2 linked regions of the Bacillus pumilus genome follow. The protein of the gene in region 2 interacts with the protein of the main gene of each other region in a pairwise test. Links are inferred from orthologs where the notes say so. Each region holds a gene or a part of one and is shown on either strand. Other genes may lie near its edges.

The links.
Region 1: the proteins of zapA (region 2) and ftsZ interact in binary tests that used the Bacillus subtilis proteins (3 or more experiments, as listed by UniProt). The link is inferred for Bacillus pumilus from one-to-one orthologs.

The regions. Positions count from the first base shown.
Region 1 is NZ_LT906438.1:1,477,952-1,485,403, reverse strand. Bases 2,526-5,303 are described here. They hold ftsZ (cell division protein FtsZ), read right to left. Parts: upstream 4,599-5,303; coding sequence 3,453-4,598; downstream 2,526-3,452. Other genes in these bases: ftsA (cell division protein FtsA), read right to left, coding at 4,632-5,303; CKW02_RS07475 (S8 family peptidase), read right to left, coding at 2,526-3,161. In the rest of the region: more of CKW02_RS07475, read right to left, coding at 1-2,525; more of ftsA, read right to left, coding at 5,304-5,963; CKW02_RS07460 (small basic family protein), read right to left, coding at 6,123-6,491; CKW02_RS07455 (DUF881 domain-containing protein), read right to left, coding at 6,491-7,216; CKW02_RS07450 (DUF881 domain-containing protein), read right to left, coding at 7,237-7,452. UniProt on the Bacillus subtilis protein: Essential cell division protein that forms a contractile ring structure (Z ring) at the future cell division site. The regulation of the ring assembly controls the timing and the location of cell division.
Region 2 is NZ_LT906438.1:2,559,361-2,566,701, forward strand. Bases 1,585-4,251 are described here. They hold zapA (cell division protein ZapA), read right to left. Parts: upstream 3,214-4,251; coding sequence 2,956-3,213; downstream 1,585-2,955. Other genes in these bases: polX (DNA polymerase/3'-5' exonuclease PolX), read right to left, coding at 1,585-2,300; CKW02_RS13180 (CvpA family protein), read right to left, coding at 2,415-2,948; rnhC (ribonuclease HIII), read left to right, coding at 3,348-4,251. In the rest of the region: CKW02_RS13170 (endonuclease MutS2), read right to left, coding at 1-566; more of polX, read right to left, coding at 588-1,584; more of rnhC, read left to right, coding at 4,252-4,271; pheT (phenylalanine--tRNA ligase subunit beta), read right to left, coding at 4,310-6,724; pheS (phenylalanine--tRNA ligase subunit alpha), read right to left, coding at 6,740-7,341. UniProt on the Bacillus subtilis protein: Activator of cell division through the inhibition of FtsZ GTPase activity, therefore promoting FtsZ assembly into bundles of protofilaments necessary for the formation of the division Z ring.

The sequences.
Region 1 (7,452 bases), 1.1 Mb from region 2 along the record:
ATTTTTTTAGTTGTTTTGTTTCCTGCTGCATCTTTCGCTGTGACTTTGATCATATTTTTCCCGTTCTCAAGCAGTATTCTTACGGAATACTTCCCTTCTTTTATGGTTGCCTTTTTTCCATTTACGGTGACTTGATCAAGATGATCATCTGTGACCTTTCCTTCTACAGTGAGCGATTCTTTATTCGTCTTTTCCCCTTTTTTCGGTGTATCGATAGTGAGCGCTGGCGCTGTTTGATCAATGATTACCTTTACTGGTGTAGATCGTTTTGTTGCACCTTTATCCGTAACAGTTGCAGCCGTGAATACATGCTCTCCACTTGAAACTGTGACCTTTTCTTTGAAGGCGCCTGACTGATCTGCTTTCACTTTGGCAATCTCTTCGTCGTTTTGATAGATCGCTACATCAAGCCCAGGAGAGGCTTTGCCTTCAATCTCCAGTTCATCTTTGTTCGTAATGACGCCTGCCTTTGGAGATATAATCTCTGGCACATCTGCTTCATAGTCAACAAGCGCACGAATCATATAATTTCCCTCTTCTTTTGGAGAAGGAGAAAATGCACCGCTTGTCAGCTGCCAGCTTCTTTCAGCATTTGGTCCATCTTCATCAGTTGCAAGCCCTGGAGATTCCGTATTCTTTTTCGTTTGAATATAGACAAGATAGAAATCTCCATCCACCGTAATGGCTTGATCTTCTAAATCTACTTTTGTCCATTCCCCATTACGCAGCGCTTTTGCTTTTAGAGGTCCTGCCATTTTCTCCCCTGGAGCTCCGTTCTTCCCAGAAGCGTCATACACTTCAACTGCAAATTCATTCCCTCCAGGAGCTGGCCACTCTGATGACCAGAAACGGAAAAGCCCTCCTGTGAGTTGCGCTTGTTTCTTCCCCTTTTCTAATGAAAACTTCACAGCCCAGCCATTGCCAGGATCATAGAAGGCTCTAGCATTTTCAGCTGTTCCATCATCGTAGCCAATTTCCCCAGCAAAGCCGATGAATGGCTCTAGCTGAATGTTTTTTCCAACTGGCTTTTCTGTCACATCTGCTGTAAAAGAATATCCTTTAAATCCTTTGGCAAATACTTTGACGGTATAGACACCGCTCAATGCCTCAAGAGAAAATTCGCCAGATTCATTTGTTTTCACCGGCTTAATTTTCGCATCCTCTACAAGATAAACCGTGGCATCCTTTATCTTTTCACCCGTTGTTTCGTTGGCAATTGTGCCAGATATCGTTCGTTTCTTTAGTGGCTGTAAGGCGAAATTCGCCTCTGCCGTTTTATTTGAAGAAATATGGACGGTTTGTGTGCGTGATTCAAATCCGTAAGCTTCCGCTTTCACTGTGAATTTTCCTGCACTGTGAGGAAGCTGATATCTCCCTGTCGCTTCATCTGTGTACGTTGACTTGCCGCTTTCAAGAACACTAATTTCCGCTTTCATTGGAAGAGCTTTGATGGACGGACCAGCTAGATTTTTTTCCTTTTTCAATTCTTTTATGTTCGCAGGCTTCTTATGTGGGTGTACCGCCTTATCTTTTTGAGTCAAGGCTTGATCTGTTATTTTCATATCATCTAAATGAACATCTTCGTTTGTCACCTGTCCTTCAATCATGCCAATTCCATCTGTTAATGCCGTAATCGCCTCTCTTGCATCAACTAAACCTGCCCCATAGCCATTGTTTGGGGATTCCGGGAATTGCTGATCAGTTAACGGCTTCGCTGTATCAATCAGAATTTGTTCAATCTCTTCAACAGAAAGATCTGACTGTGCTTGGCGAAGAAGAGCCACAACAGCTGAAACATGCGGACCAGCCATCGACGTCCCATTCCAGCCATCCTCATACCCTTTCCCAGGAATGGATGAACGAATGTTTACCCCTGGGGCGGCAATGTCTGGTTTCATGCCACCATATGGAGACGGACCTTGCAGCGAGAAAGACCCCAATTTGTTATCTTGATCCGTAGCACCCGTTGCAAAGACCTCTTGATAGTTCGCAGGATTCGCAATAGATCCTTCACCACCAGGGTTGAATAAATCGGTATTGCCAGCTGAAAACTCTGGGAAGATGTCCGCCGCTCTCCAAGTATTGACGACATCTTTATACCAATCATCTAGGCCAGGTCCACCTCCCCAAGAATTATTGACAACATCTGGTGCCTTTTCTGGATGCGGGTTGCCGGCCTCATCTTTTGGTGCTAAAATCCACTCACCTGCGTCAAGCAGATCAGCATCTGTCCCACCATCTTCTGAGAAAGCTTTCACCGCAATCCATTTTGCGCCCGGTGCGACTCCGATTTGATTCTTTCCATCTGGCTCAGAGCCAACCATCGTTCCCGTTACATGTGTACCATGCTCTAAATCATCATATGGCGCTTCAGATCCTGTCGTAGCATCGTACCAATTGAATTCATGAGTTGGTTCATTCGGATGTGCTGGATCAAATCCGCGGTATTTTTCCTTTAAAGCAGGATGATCCCATTCCACTCCTGTATCAATACTTGCCACAACTGTACCAGTACCGTCATAACCTAAAGCCCACGCTTCTGGAGCATGAACTTGAGAAATGTTCCACTCGACTCCACCTACTGCTTTCATTTGTTTTTTCTGCTTCGTCTTCAAATCAACCGGCCGGTGAATTTGACGGGTTTCATTTGGCAACACTTGATCTACTTCTGGGAAGGCAGCCACCTTTTCCATGACTTCTTTCGTTCCCGTCACCGCTAAACCATTCACAATATAGTACGAATGAATCTCCTTCACTTGCTTTTTCTTTTGTTCCTTTTGTAAATACGTAAGGAGCGCTTCCTGCGTCTTTTCAGACGTTGCTCTTAATTCGGATACGACAGCTGATCTTTTTGTGTATTGCGTTTTAGCCGCTGTTAATTTCTGTTTTTTGGCTTTGATCACCGCTTCCTTCGCCACATTTTGCGTATTTGTTTGCTCTTTCATTTTGATTAAAAAAGTCACCTGATCATCCTGCTGAAACTGCTTCATTAATCTAGATGAGATCTTTGCTTTTGTAGTCTTAGAGGAGACAGCTTCCTCCTGATATGAGGTAGAAGTCGATGTTGCTTGAACCGTCCCAAAGCTTGTCATCGTTAAAGTACCAATCACCAAAAGACTCATCAAACGATAGCCTGCGGTCTTGCGAAACTTCAATTTCAATCAAATCCCTCCTCCTCAAATGTCCAAACAGAGTATAGGTCCCACTCCTTTCCTTCTGTTGTTCATGACAAGATTCATGGTGTTCTATTTAATGTAGTCAAATAAAGTTCATCATTTTGTCGTTTTTTGTAAGAGGGAGTAAAAATGATTCTTTTTTCTTAAACACCATAAGTCAAATTACATATGGAAATTGAAGTAGCTTTCACGTATTTATGACTTTTTGATTAGAAACCCTTATAAGTTGAGACATAAAAAAACCCCTTCCAATGGAAGGGGTTAAGCTATACTCGATTAGCGTTTATTGCGGTTGCGTAAGAACGTTGGAATGTCTAGCGTATCATCACTTGATTGTGTATTTTGTCTTGGCTGAGATGATGGCTGTTGATGTTCCTCACGTTTTACTTCACGTTTTTGAGGAATGGATTGATTTTGCTTTAATCCTTGTCCTAATGGGTTTCTTTGTGATTTTGTCACTTCTGGTTCTTGCTCAATAAATCCAGTAGCGATCACAGTCACCACAATTTCATCCTTCAAGTTATCATTGATGACAGACCCGAAAATCATGTTTACATCTTCGTCAGATGCAGAAGCCACAATATCCGCCGCTTCTTGCACTTCATAAAGACTTAGGTTCGTTCCACCCGTAATGTTCATGATGACACCTTGAGCACCATCGATTGCTGTTTCTAGAAGTGGTGAGGAAATGGCTTTCTTCGCGGCTTCCGCAGCACGGTTTTCACCTGTTGCGACACCAATACCCATAAGAGCTGAACCTTTATTGGACATGATGGTTTTCACGTCAGCAAAGTCAAGGTTAATCAGACCTGGTGTTGCAATTAAATCTGAAATCCCTTGAACACCTTGTCTAAGCACGTTATCTGCCGCGCGGAATGCTTCCAGCATTGGCGTGTTTTTATCAACAATTTCAAGCAAGCGATCGTTTGGAATCACGATTAATGTGTCAACGGCTTCTTTCATAGAAGCAATTCCTTCAACTGCTTGAAGCTGACGCTTTCTTCCTTCAAATGTGAAAGGACGAGTCACAACTCCAACTGTCAATGCACCAGAATCTTTTGCGATTTTTGCAATGACAGGTGCAGCACCCGTACCAGTTCCACCGCCCATACCAGCTGTAACGAAGACCATGTCTGCGCCTTTTAATACTTCTTCAATCTGCTCTTTGCTTTCCTCAGCAGCTTTTTTACCGACTTCAGGATTCGCACCTGCTCCAAGCCCTCTTGTCAGCTTAGCACCGATTTGCATTTTAGTTTCTGCTTTTGATAGATTTAACGCCTGTGCATCAGTATTGACTGCAATAAAATCGACACCTTGTACGTCATTTTCAATCATTCGGTTGACAGCGTTATTCCCGCCGCCACCTACTCCGATTACTTTAATTGATGCTAGGCCGTCTATATTTGTTTCAAACTCCAACATGCTGAATCCTCCTAATCCGTCGAAAATCTAATTCTATTCCCAGAACATATTAAATAGTTTTTTCATTTTGCCCGGTTTTTTATTTGTCTCTTGTTGTGCTTGTTGTGCTTTTTGTTTTACTTTCGGTCTTGGCTGCGCTTCTTTCACTTGTGGTGCAGAAGAAACCGGCTCCATGGATGCGCCTACTTCATGAAACGCCTCATCTGGCATTTGGAATCCAACTTGTCTGCCCTGAATCTTTGCATTGCGATAAGCAAAATGGATCAGACCCACTCCTGTCATATATTGAGGCTCTCTCACCCCGATATAATTCGGACTTGCAATCCTGACATTGTTTTGCAAGACTGTTTGTGCAAGAGAAAGGATACCTGGAATGGCTGCCTGTCCACCTGTTAGAACGAATCCACCAGGCAAATCATGGACACCCATATTTCTTAATTCCTCTGCCACAAAGAGCAGGATTTCTTCCAGCCGCGCTTCAATAATGTTAGCCGCATCAATTTGTGTATACGTTTGTTTTTGATCGGTACCGATCACAGAAACTTCAAATGTCTCCTCAGTCGATGCCTCATCATAAAACGCATGCCCAAATTGTTTTTTGATTCGTTCAGCTTCTTCAGTGGAAGTTCTAAGTCCTATAGACAAATCTTTTGTTATGTTCTCTCCGCCCAAAGGGATACTGTGAGTAGAATAGAGATGCCCGTTTTCAAATACGGAAATCGTTGTAGATCCGCCGCCAATATCGACAAGAGCTACCCCAAGATTTTTTTCATCTTTCGATAATGCTGCCGAGCCCGATGCGAGTGGCTGCAAGCATATATCCAGTATTTCAATTCCAGCTCTTTCTACACATCGGAGCCAGTTATGTAGAATCGTTTTAGAACCTGTAATTAACGATCCTTCCACCTCTAGCCGAACACCAAGCATTTTTTTCGGATCTGTGATCTCATCTCTTCCGTCGACGATAAATTGTCTCGGAATCACGTCTACGACGAGATGTTCTTGAGGAATAGATACTACTTGTGCAGCATCTAAGACACGTCTCACATCTTCAGCATGTATTTCTTTGTTTTCACTAGATACTGCGACTACGCCGCTCGTATTCTGAATATGAATGTGGTTTCCGTTAATTCCGACAATCGCCTTTTGTAAAGGAAAACCTACCATTCTCTCAGCCTGTTCAAATGCTTGTCTAATAGAATGAACTGTCTCATCTATATCAACAATCGACCCTTTTTTTAACCCCTCTGAAGGGACATTTCCAACACCTATAATGTTAAGCGAATCATCCGCCATTTCTCCGACGATGACTTTTATATTGGATGTACCGATGTCAAGGCTGACGTAAATTTCATTGTTGTTCATTCTATGGCACCTCCTCACATATCAATACTTTCTATTCTATTATTTGCTGAACAACAATACAATGAATGTGTTTTTACAAGTGTGTAACAAAACTTAAAAAATCAACATTTTTTATTAGGATTACTGAAAATATTCGTTACATCATATGTATATCCTTTTTTATGACTCACTTTTTTTCTTTTTTTCTCTAGAAATTGTCCATTTTGTTAGGAGAATTCTTCTAATAACTGCTATATTTTGAAACAATCTAACGCCGAATGCAAACATTCCGACTAAGTACAAGTCTACACCAAGATGGACGCCCAGAAAAGCTAAACTTATTGCCAGTATAATATTAAAGAAGAAGCCTGATACAAACACTAGTTCATCGTATGCCCCTTGCAGATGTGCCCGGATTCCACCAATCAATGTATCAAGCGCAGCAAGTACAGCGAGGGAAAGATAATTAGAATACTCATTCGGTATCGTAAAATTAGTTAAGAAACCGATCGCAACTCCTATGATTAAGCCAAGTACAGGAAGCCACATTAAGATTTTCCCTCCTTTACATCGTCAAGAGGCTTCAATTCGTTTACTTGAATTGCACCGTCATATGCTTTTAAGTGGATTTTTTTCTTCGGCTGGCTCATACTCAAGCTGAAGTTTTCCTGAGCAAACAAATCACCAATATCTGATACATTTAAACGGCTGTATAATTTGTCAGCCTGCTCACTAATTATTTTAATGGTGACTTCATCACTATCTAGGCTGTAGCCATCCATTTTTGTCGTGCCATTAATATCTCGAATGACACTTGTATTAATGACACGGCGATCATTGATGGAAATATGTTTTGCCCCAAACATATTGGCTTCATTCATTAACTTTTTCAGAAGATCAGGTGGGATATTTTTCACTTCTTCTCCGGTAAGGTCCTTGGAAAAAAGCTGAGATATTTCAATTTCAATCCCCTCCCCTTCCACTTCTGTAAAACCAGCCTTTTCTTTTAAATCCTTTAATGTTTTTGTTAATTGTGCTTCTTTTGATCGGTCTCCTTGATGACCATATTTTTTTAGCATCTCGTCGTATTTATCAATTTCTTTGAGCAAATCCAATTCCTTACTTTTAGATGCAGATAAATCCTCTCTCAGTTCCCACACATCACGAGTATCACGAACTTTGGGCTTTTGTAAGGAATTAAATTGGATGGAGACCATGATGCCAAATATGATCATTAAAGCTGTTAAACTAAGTAAAGGCTTCTTTTTCCTCAACACCACTCACCTTTTCACTTTTAATCTTTGTTTCTTAAAAGAGGGTTCATACGAATATCCGTTTTCTCGATCGTCATTGAAATGTGATCACTTGTCAGCTGATCGACCACTCCCCCTGCAATATTTAAAGCAGGTATTAACACAGCTGGATCACCAATAGCAGATATGACAAATGGTGCTGGATGCTGAACACCATCTACTGTGACAACTGGACCGTTACAATGTATGTATGATTG
Region 2 (7,341 bases):
ATTGTGTCTGACAGCATTTTCGAAGCCGATTGTGAACGAATCATCGATTCTAATTTATCGCGGACCTTTGATTCTAGTGAGCGTAATTGAATACGCAATGAACGAAGTGCAGGAGTTGCATGATCAAGCACTTCTCCATTATCACCAATACAGCTTTCGATTTCTTTTCTGATTTCAGGCAGTAATATCAGTGTCTCAGCATATGTATGAAGGCGCGGTATATCTACTCCATCTTCATACATGGACGTGAGAAAGTGCTTCATATTTTTCACCGCATATAATAGCCCTGCGATTTCCATCAGCTCAGAAGGGCTTAATGTACTGCCGATTTCTGCCCGTTTCACTGCGCGTCTAATATCTGTTAACCCGCCAAATGGCGCAGATCCCTTTAAACGGATCACATCTTGCGCTTCTTCTACCTCTTCCAGCAAATGCTGAATGGTTTCTATATCCGTCAGAGGTGTTAAATCCTGCGCTCTTTCTTTTCCTAATGTGGATGCGGTATAGGACATCACTTTTTCTTTTACTTTATGAAATTCTAATGATGCTAACACTTTTTGTTGCAGCATGGTCCAGCCTCCTAACGACTACCTGTCACGCGTTAAAAACTTTTTGATCTCGTTTAGAGTAAAAGTATTCACGACATTTTCTTTTGGTGTCCAGCCCTTTCTTGCAGCTGTTACACCGACTTCCATATGTTCCAGCATGGCGATGTTGTGCGCATCTGTATTGATCATGATGTGCACACCCGCTTCATTTGCTTTGATTAAATGCTCTGTTTTCAAATCCAGTCTTGACGGATTGCTGTTGAGCTCAAGTGCAGTTCCCGTTTTCTTCGCAAGCTCTATGAGTTGATCTATATTTAAGGCATAGCCATCCCGTCTGCCGATCAAACGGCCTGTTGGATGTGCAATTAAATCGACATGCTGATTACGCAAGGCATTTTCAAGGCGTTCCATAATGACTTCTTCCGGCTGAGAGAAGCTAGAATGAATAGACGCAATGACAAAATCCATGTCTTTTAAAAAATCATCATCATAATCTAACGATCCATCCGGCAGGATATCCATTTCTACCCCTTTGAAAATGTGAAAATGCTCGAATTCCTGATTAATCTTATCAATTTCTTTTGCTTGCAGACGCAAACGTTCTTTTGTTAAACCGTTTGCTACTTTTAAATATTGCGAGTGGTCTGTAATCGCCATGTATTCATAGCCTTTGGCAATACATGCTTCCGCCATTTCACGAATAGAGAATGCTCCGTCACTCCATGTCGAGTGCATATGAAGGTCGCCTTTAATATCTTTCAGTTCTACAAACTGCATACTTTCTTTATACGTATCAATCTCCGCTCCGGTTTCACGAATTTCTGGCGGAATGAGCGGAAGTTGAAAATGTGCATAAAAAGCGCTTTCGTCTTCAAACGTTTTTACTTCTCCAGTTTCAATTGTTTCCACACCATATTCGCTAATGCGCTCTCCGCGTTCCTTCGCAAGCTGACGCATTCGAATATTGTGATCTTTTGAGCCAGTGAAATGGTGCAGCGTAGTTGCGAATTGGTCTACTGTCACAAGCCGGAAGTCGACACTGATCTCAAAATCAAGGGCAAGCACAACAGATACCTTCGTATCACCGCTTGCGATAACATCTTTGACATCATCAAGTGCAACGAGCTGCTCTCTAACTTGCTCAGGATTGTCTGTTGCAATGATATAATCTAAATCTTTGACGGTTTCGCGTGCACGTCTTAAACTGCCGGTTCTTGAAAAACGGATGATACCTTCCATCTCTTCAAGGGCATAATCAATCCGCTCTGCCACATCTAATGCAAAGCCAATTGGCAGTCGTTCCGGCTGCTTTCCTGCTTCCTCAAGCGCTGCGAGAATCTTTTCTTCTGTTTTTTTGCCGAAGCCAGCAAGCGCTTGTACCTTTTCCGCTTCGCATGCTTCTTTTAGAGATTGTGCATCATGGACGCCAAGCTCTTGGTAAAGCTTAGCGATCTTCTTCCCGCCGAGTCCTGGTAATTTCAAAAGCGGGACAAGTCCTTCGGGCACTTCCGTTTTTAATTGTTCGAGTGTTTCTGATTGTCCTTTTTCGATATACTCAGTGATCACAGCAAAGGTTCCTTTTCCAATGCCAGGTAATGCTAATAGATCATCTATTTGAGAAAGGCTGCGGTCATCTTGCTCCAGTGCCGCTGCTGCTTTACGAAAGGCAGAAATCTTAAAAGGATTATCTCCTTTTAGCTCCATATATATTGCAATTGTTTCAAGAAGTTTGATAATATCTTTTTTATTCATCTCTCATCCTCCAGCCGCTTTGGCATCTTCCTTTATAAATATACAAACTTTTCCTTCATCCTACAACTTTCTGTCATGGAATGAGAAAAAACTTCTCCAAGAAAGGAGAAGTTTTTAAACTCCATACGTCGTCCATAAGTCTTTGACAAGACCGGACAGATAAGGGGTGTTGCTTACGATCGCATCTGCTAATATGGATTTACTCAACATTGTTTGCAGTGCATCGACTGGAAGTAATGCAGCGACAAACAAGAGAATAAATACAAATAGATAGGTTTCAAGAAATCCTAAAACACCGCCTAGCAGTTTGTTGACCTGTTTAATCACAGGTATACTTGCAATGGTTGTGAGCAATCCGCCAATGATGGCGAGCAGGATTTTGGTCAAGATAAACAGAATGATAAACGCAATGGTATTATAATAAGCTGTTTCTAGATTCCCACTAAAGAAAGCGAGCTGCGCTTGACCGCCGCTAAAATTAGGTGCTGGAATCCATGTAAGCTGTGGTGCAAGTGACTGATAAAACATGGAAGCCACTAAGATAGAAACAACAAAGCTGATCAATTTAATAAATTGAAGAATAAACCCGCGTTTTAGACCGACAAGCGTTCCCATAAGAAGCAAAAACAAAATGATGATATCGATCACGGTAATTTCATTCCTTTTCTTTAAGCTGAATCTCTAGTTTTTCGTATTGCTCTTTTAATTTCATGTAGTCGTGGACGACATTGACTGCTGTCAGTACAGCTAATTTGTTTATATCAAGGTATGGGTTTTTTTCATTTATTTCTCTCATTTTATCATCAACAATTGAAGCAACGTGTCGCATATGCATCTTCGTTTCTTGACCGATGATCGTATAGGACTGTCCGTAAATCTCAACTGTTGTTTTCGTTTTACCGCCGTCAGACAACGTTTCTCCTCCATTCCACGAGAATCCTAGTCTCTATCATAACATGTTTAGACATTGAATGGAAAGACGAGCCCTTCCCTGTTATGGTACACTTTAGAAATCAATGATATCAAGGTAAAAAGGAGTTATCCACTGTGCCCCAATCCGTCTTAAAAGCAACATCAGAAGACCTTAAAAAAATGAAGAGCGCGTATGCGCACCACTTAACTGATACGTTACCACCAGGCGCCCTTTTTCAAGCAAAGGTCTCTGGCTGTACAATTACAGCCTATCGATCTGGAAAAGTGCTGTTTCAAGGACAAAAGGCTGAAGCTGAAGCTAGTCAATTCAGCCATTTAAAAGCAGCTGATACGAAAAGCCCAAAAGCACCGGCTGTCACAAAATATAGTCCGCCGTCAGGGATTGCTTCTATGTCCGTCATCGGTTCAGATGAAGTAGGAACAGGTGATTATTTTGGACCGATGACGGTCTGTGCCGCTTATGTTGATGCCAGCCAGCTTGCTCTTATGAAAGAGCTTGGCGTAAAAGACTCAAAAGGTCTAAAAGACCCGCAGATTATCAATATTGCCAAAGATCTCATCAAAACCATTCCGTTCAGCCTTCTTGTGCTCCGAAATGAAAAGTACAATGCGATGCAGGAAAAGGGCATGAGCCAAGGGAAAATGAAGGCGCTTCTTCATAACCAAGTCATCACCTCTGTGCTAGAGAAATTAGACGGGAAGCAGCCTGAAGCTATTTTGATTGACCAATTTGCAGAACCAGGTATTTATTTCAAGCATCTTGCTGGGAAAAAAATCATTCGGGAGCGGACGTACTTTAGCACAAAAGCAGAAGGCATTCATTTGTCAGTTGCTGCTGCTTCCATTATTGCAAGATACGCTTTTTTAATTGAAATGGATAAGTTATCTAAAGCAGCAGGGTTTGACATTCCAAAAGGAGCCGGTCCTCATGTGGACAAGGCGGCTGCAAAGCTCATCAAGCTGCACGGCGAAGAGGCTTTACGTCAATTTACAAAACTGCATTTTGCCAACACACAAAAAGCGAAAAAATGGCTATAAAAAAGAGCTAGGCCTATATGGCCTTAGCTCTTTTTTCTTTAACCGCGCAAGACGGCTTGATACGTATCTTCTAATGCTTTCAATACTTTTGTATGAACAGCCGTGACTTCTTCCTCTGTCAATGTTTGTTCCGGATTTAGATATTGGAGAGAGAATGCAACAGATTTTTTGCCTTCTTCCATATGTTCACCTTCATACACATCAAAGACGGATAGGTCTGTCAGTAAATCCTCGCCTGCCTCATAGATGACGCGCTCCAGCTGTCCGCTTGAGATATTCTGATCTACAACAAGTGCAATATCTCTTGTCACAGCAGGGAATCTCGCAATCGCTGTATATTTCATATCCTTCGATTCAGATGTCATCACATCTGTTAAATCAAACTCGAAGACATATGTTTCTTTTAAATCTAATTCCTTTTCAATGACTGGATGAAGTGCAGCAACAAACCCAATGACTTTTCCATTTAAATGAACATCTGCTGTTCGACCTGGGTGAAGACCCTCACGCTCTGCTTGAACATATGTGATTTGGTCTGATACACCAAGCTTTTCAAATAGACCTTCTGCAATTCCTTTCGCTACATAAAAATCGACGGCTTTTTTCTCGCCCTGCCAAAGATTTTTATGCCATAAGCCTGTCAGCGCACCAGCGACATGCTCTTTTTCCACCGGCTTTGCTCCTTCAGCTTCTGCTAAGAACACAGAACCCGTTTCATAAAAACCAAAGGAATCAGCTTGTCTTGCCAGGTTATATGCAACAGAATCAAGTAAGTTTGGCAGAAGACTTTGTCTAAGCACACTTCGTTCTTCACTCATTGGCAGGGAAAGTCTCGTTTTATAAGCTGGATTCAGTGCAAAAGCTGTAGACTTATGCTGATTTGTCAATGAATACGTGATCGCTTGAGAAAGACCTGCGCCTTCTAAGAAGCGTCTCACCTTTCTGCGCTTCACTTGATATGGCGTAAGACCGCCAACTGTACCAGCTGTCGCAGGCAGTGTAGACGGGATATTATCGTAGCCATATAATCTCGCAACTTCTTCAATGAGATCTTCTTCAATCGTAATATCCATTCTGCGAGAAGGAACCGTTACAACAAGAACGTCATTTGATTCGCCTACTGTAAAGCCCAGTTTGTTGAAAATTTGAATCATATCTTCTTTTGAAATGCTCATGCCAAGCACCTTGTTCACACGCTCAGTGGATACGTGGATGACATTCATACTTGTTTGCAGGTGGTTTTCCTCCACAGTCCCGCTTAGCACTTCACCACCTGCATAGAGACTGATCAGTTGCGCTGCTCTTTCGGCTGCAGATTTCGTACGCTGCGGATCAAGTCCTTTTTCAAATCGTGTGCTTGATTCACTGCGAAGCCCTAAGTCTCTAGATGCTTGACGGACTGTTTGACCGTTGAAATATGCCGCTTCTAAAAGAATTGTTGTCGTTTCATCACGCACCTCTGATTCAAGACCGCCCATGACGCCTGCGACAGCGTGCGCTTTCGTTCCATTAGTGATCACAAGATGCTTTGATGAAAGTGTACGTTCTTGCTCATCAAGTGTTTGAATGCTTTCGCTATCAGTCGCTTTACGTACGACCACTTGCTTTGAACCAAAGCGGTCATAATCAAATGCATGAAGCGGCTGACCGTATTCAAGCAGTACAAAGTTCGTAATATCGACGACGTTGTTAATTGGGCGAATGCCTGCATTCATCAATCTTGTTTGAATCCAAAGCGGTGCTGGTCCAATCTTTACATTTTTAATGATCTTCGCAGCATAAAGTGGATTCGCTTCTTGATCTTCAATTTTCACCGAAATATAGTCTGCTGTTTTTTCTGAAGACATGTCATGTGCTGTATCAGGAAGTTTGATGTCTTTCCCTAAAATGGCTGCAACCTCATAGGCGACACCTAGCATATTCAGGGCATCCGCACGGTTTGGCGTTAAGCCAAGCTCAAGTACCGCATCGTCTAATTGAAGTGCCTGAAGGGCATCATCCCCGGGTTTGACGTCATTTGGGAAAACAAAAATACCTTCTGCATATTCCTTTGGTACGAGTTTGCTTTCGACACCTAATTCTTGCAGAGAACAAATCATGCCATGAGACTCTTCGCCGCGCAGCTTTGCTTTTTTAATTTTAAAATTCCCAGGAAGGACTGCGCCAACCGTTGCGACAGCCACATATTGTCCTTTATCCACATTCGGAGCTCCGCAAATAATTTGAACCGGTTCGTCTTCTCCGATATCCACGAGACATTTGTTTAATTTGTCGGCATTTGGGTGCTGTTCTCGCTCCACGACGTGTCCAATGACAACTCCTTTAATTCCTTCGCCTTTATATTCAACGGCTTCCACTTCAATTCCGCTTCTTGTGATTTTTTCTGCTAATTCATCCGGCTGAATGCCTTCTAAATCGACATAGTCTTCTAACCATTTATATGAAACAAACATGTTGATTTCCTCCTCTTAGTCCTGCTTGAATTGCTTTGTGAATCTAATATCATTTGTGTAGAAATGGCGAATATCATCAATGCCGTATTTGAGCATTGCAATCCGTTCAACACCCATTCCAAAAGCAAAGCCTTGGTAAGTTTCTGGATCAAATCCGCTCATCTTCAGGACATTTGGATGAACCATCCCAGCTCCTAAAATTTCAATCCAGCCTGTTCCTTTACATACAGAACAGCCTTTCCCGCCGCATTTAAAGCAAGACACATCCACTTCGACAGATGGTTCTGTGAATGGGAAAAAGCTTGGACGCAGTCTAATTTCACGATCTTCACCAAACATTTTTCTCGCCACTGTCTCTAGCGTACCTTTTAGATCACTCATACTAATATTGTGATCGACAACAAGCCCTTCAATCTGCATAAATTGATGTGAATGAGTCGCGTCATCACTGTCTCGTCTATATACTTTCCCAGGGCAGATGATCTTCACAGGACCTTGTCCTTTATATTTTTCAAGTGTACGTGCTTGAACTGGTGACGTTTGTGTTCTGAGTAGTGTATCCTCGGTAATATAGAAGCTGTCCTGCATATCACGTGCCGGATGCTCCTTTGGAAGAT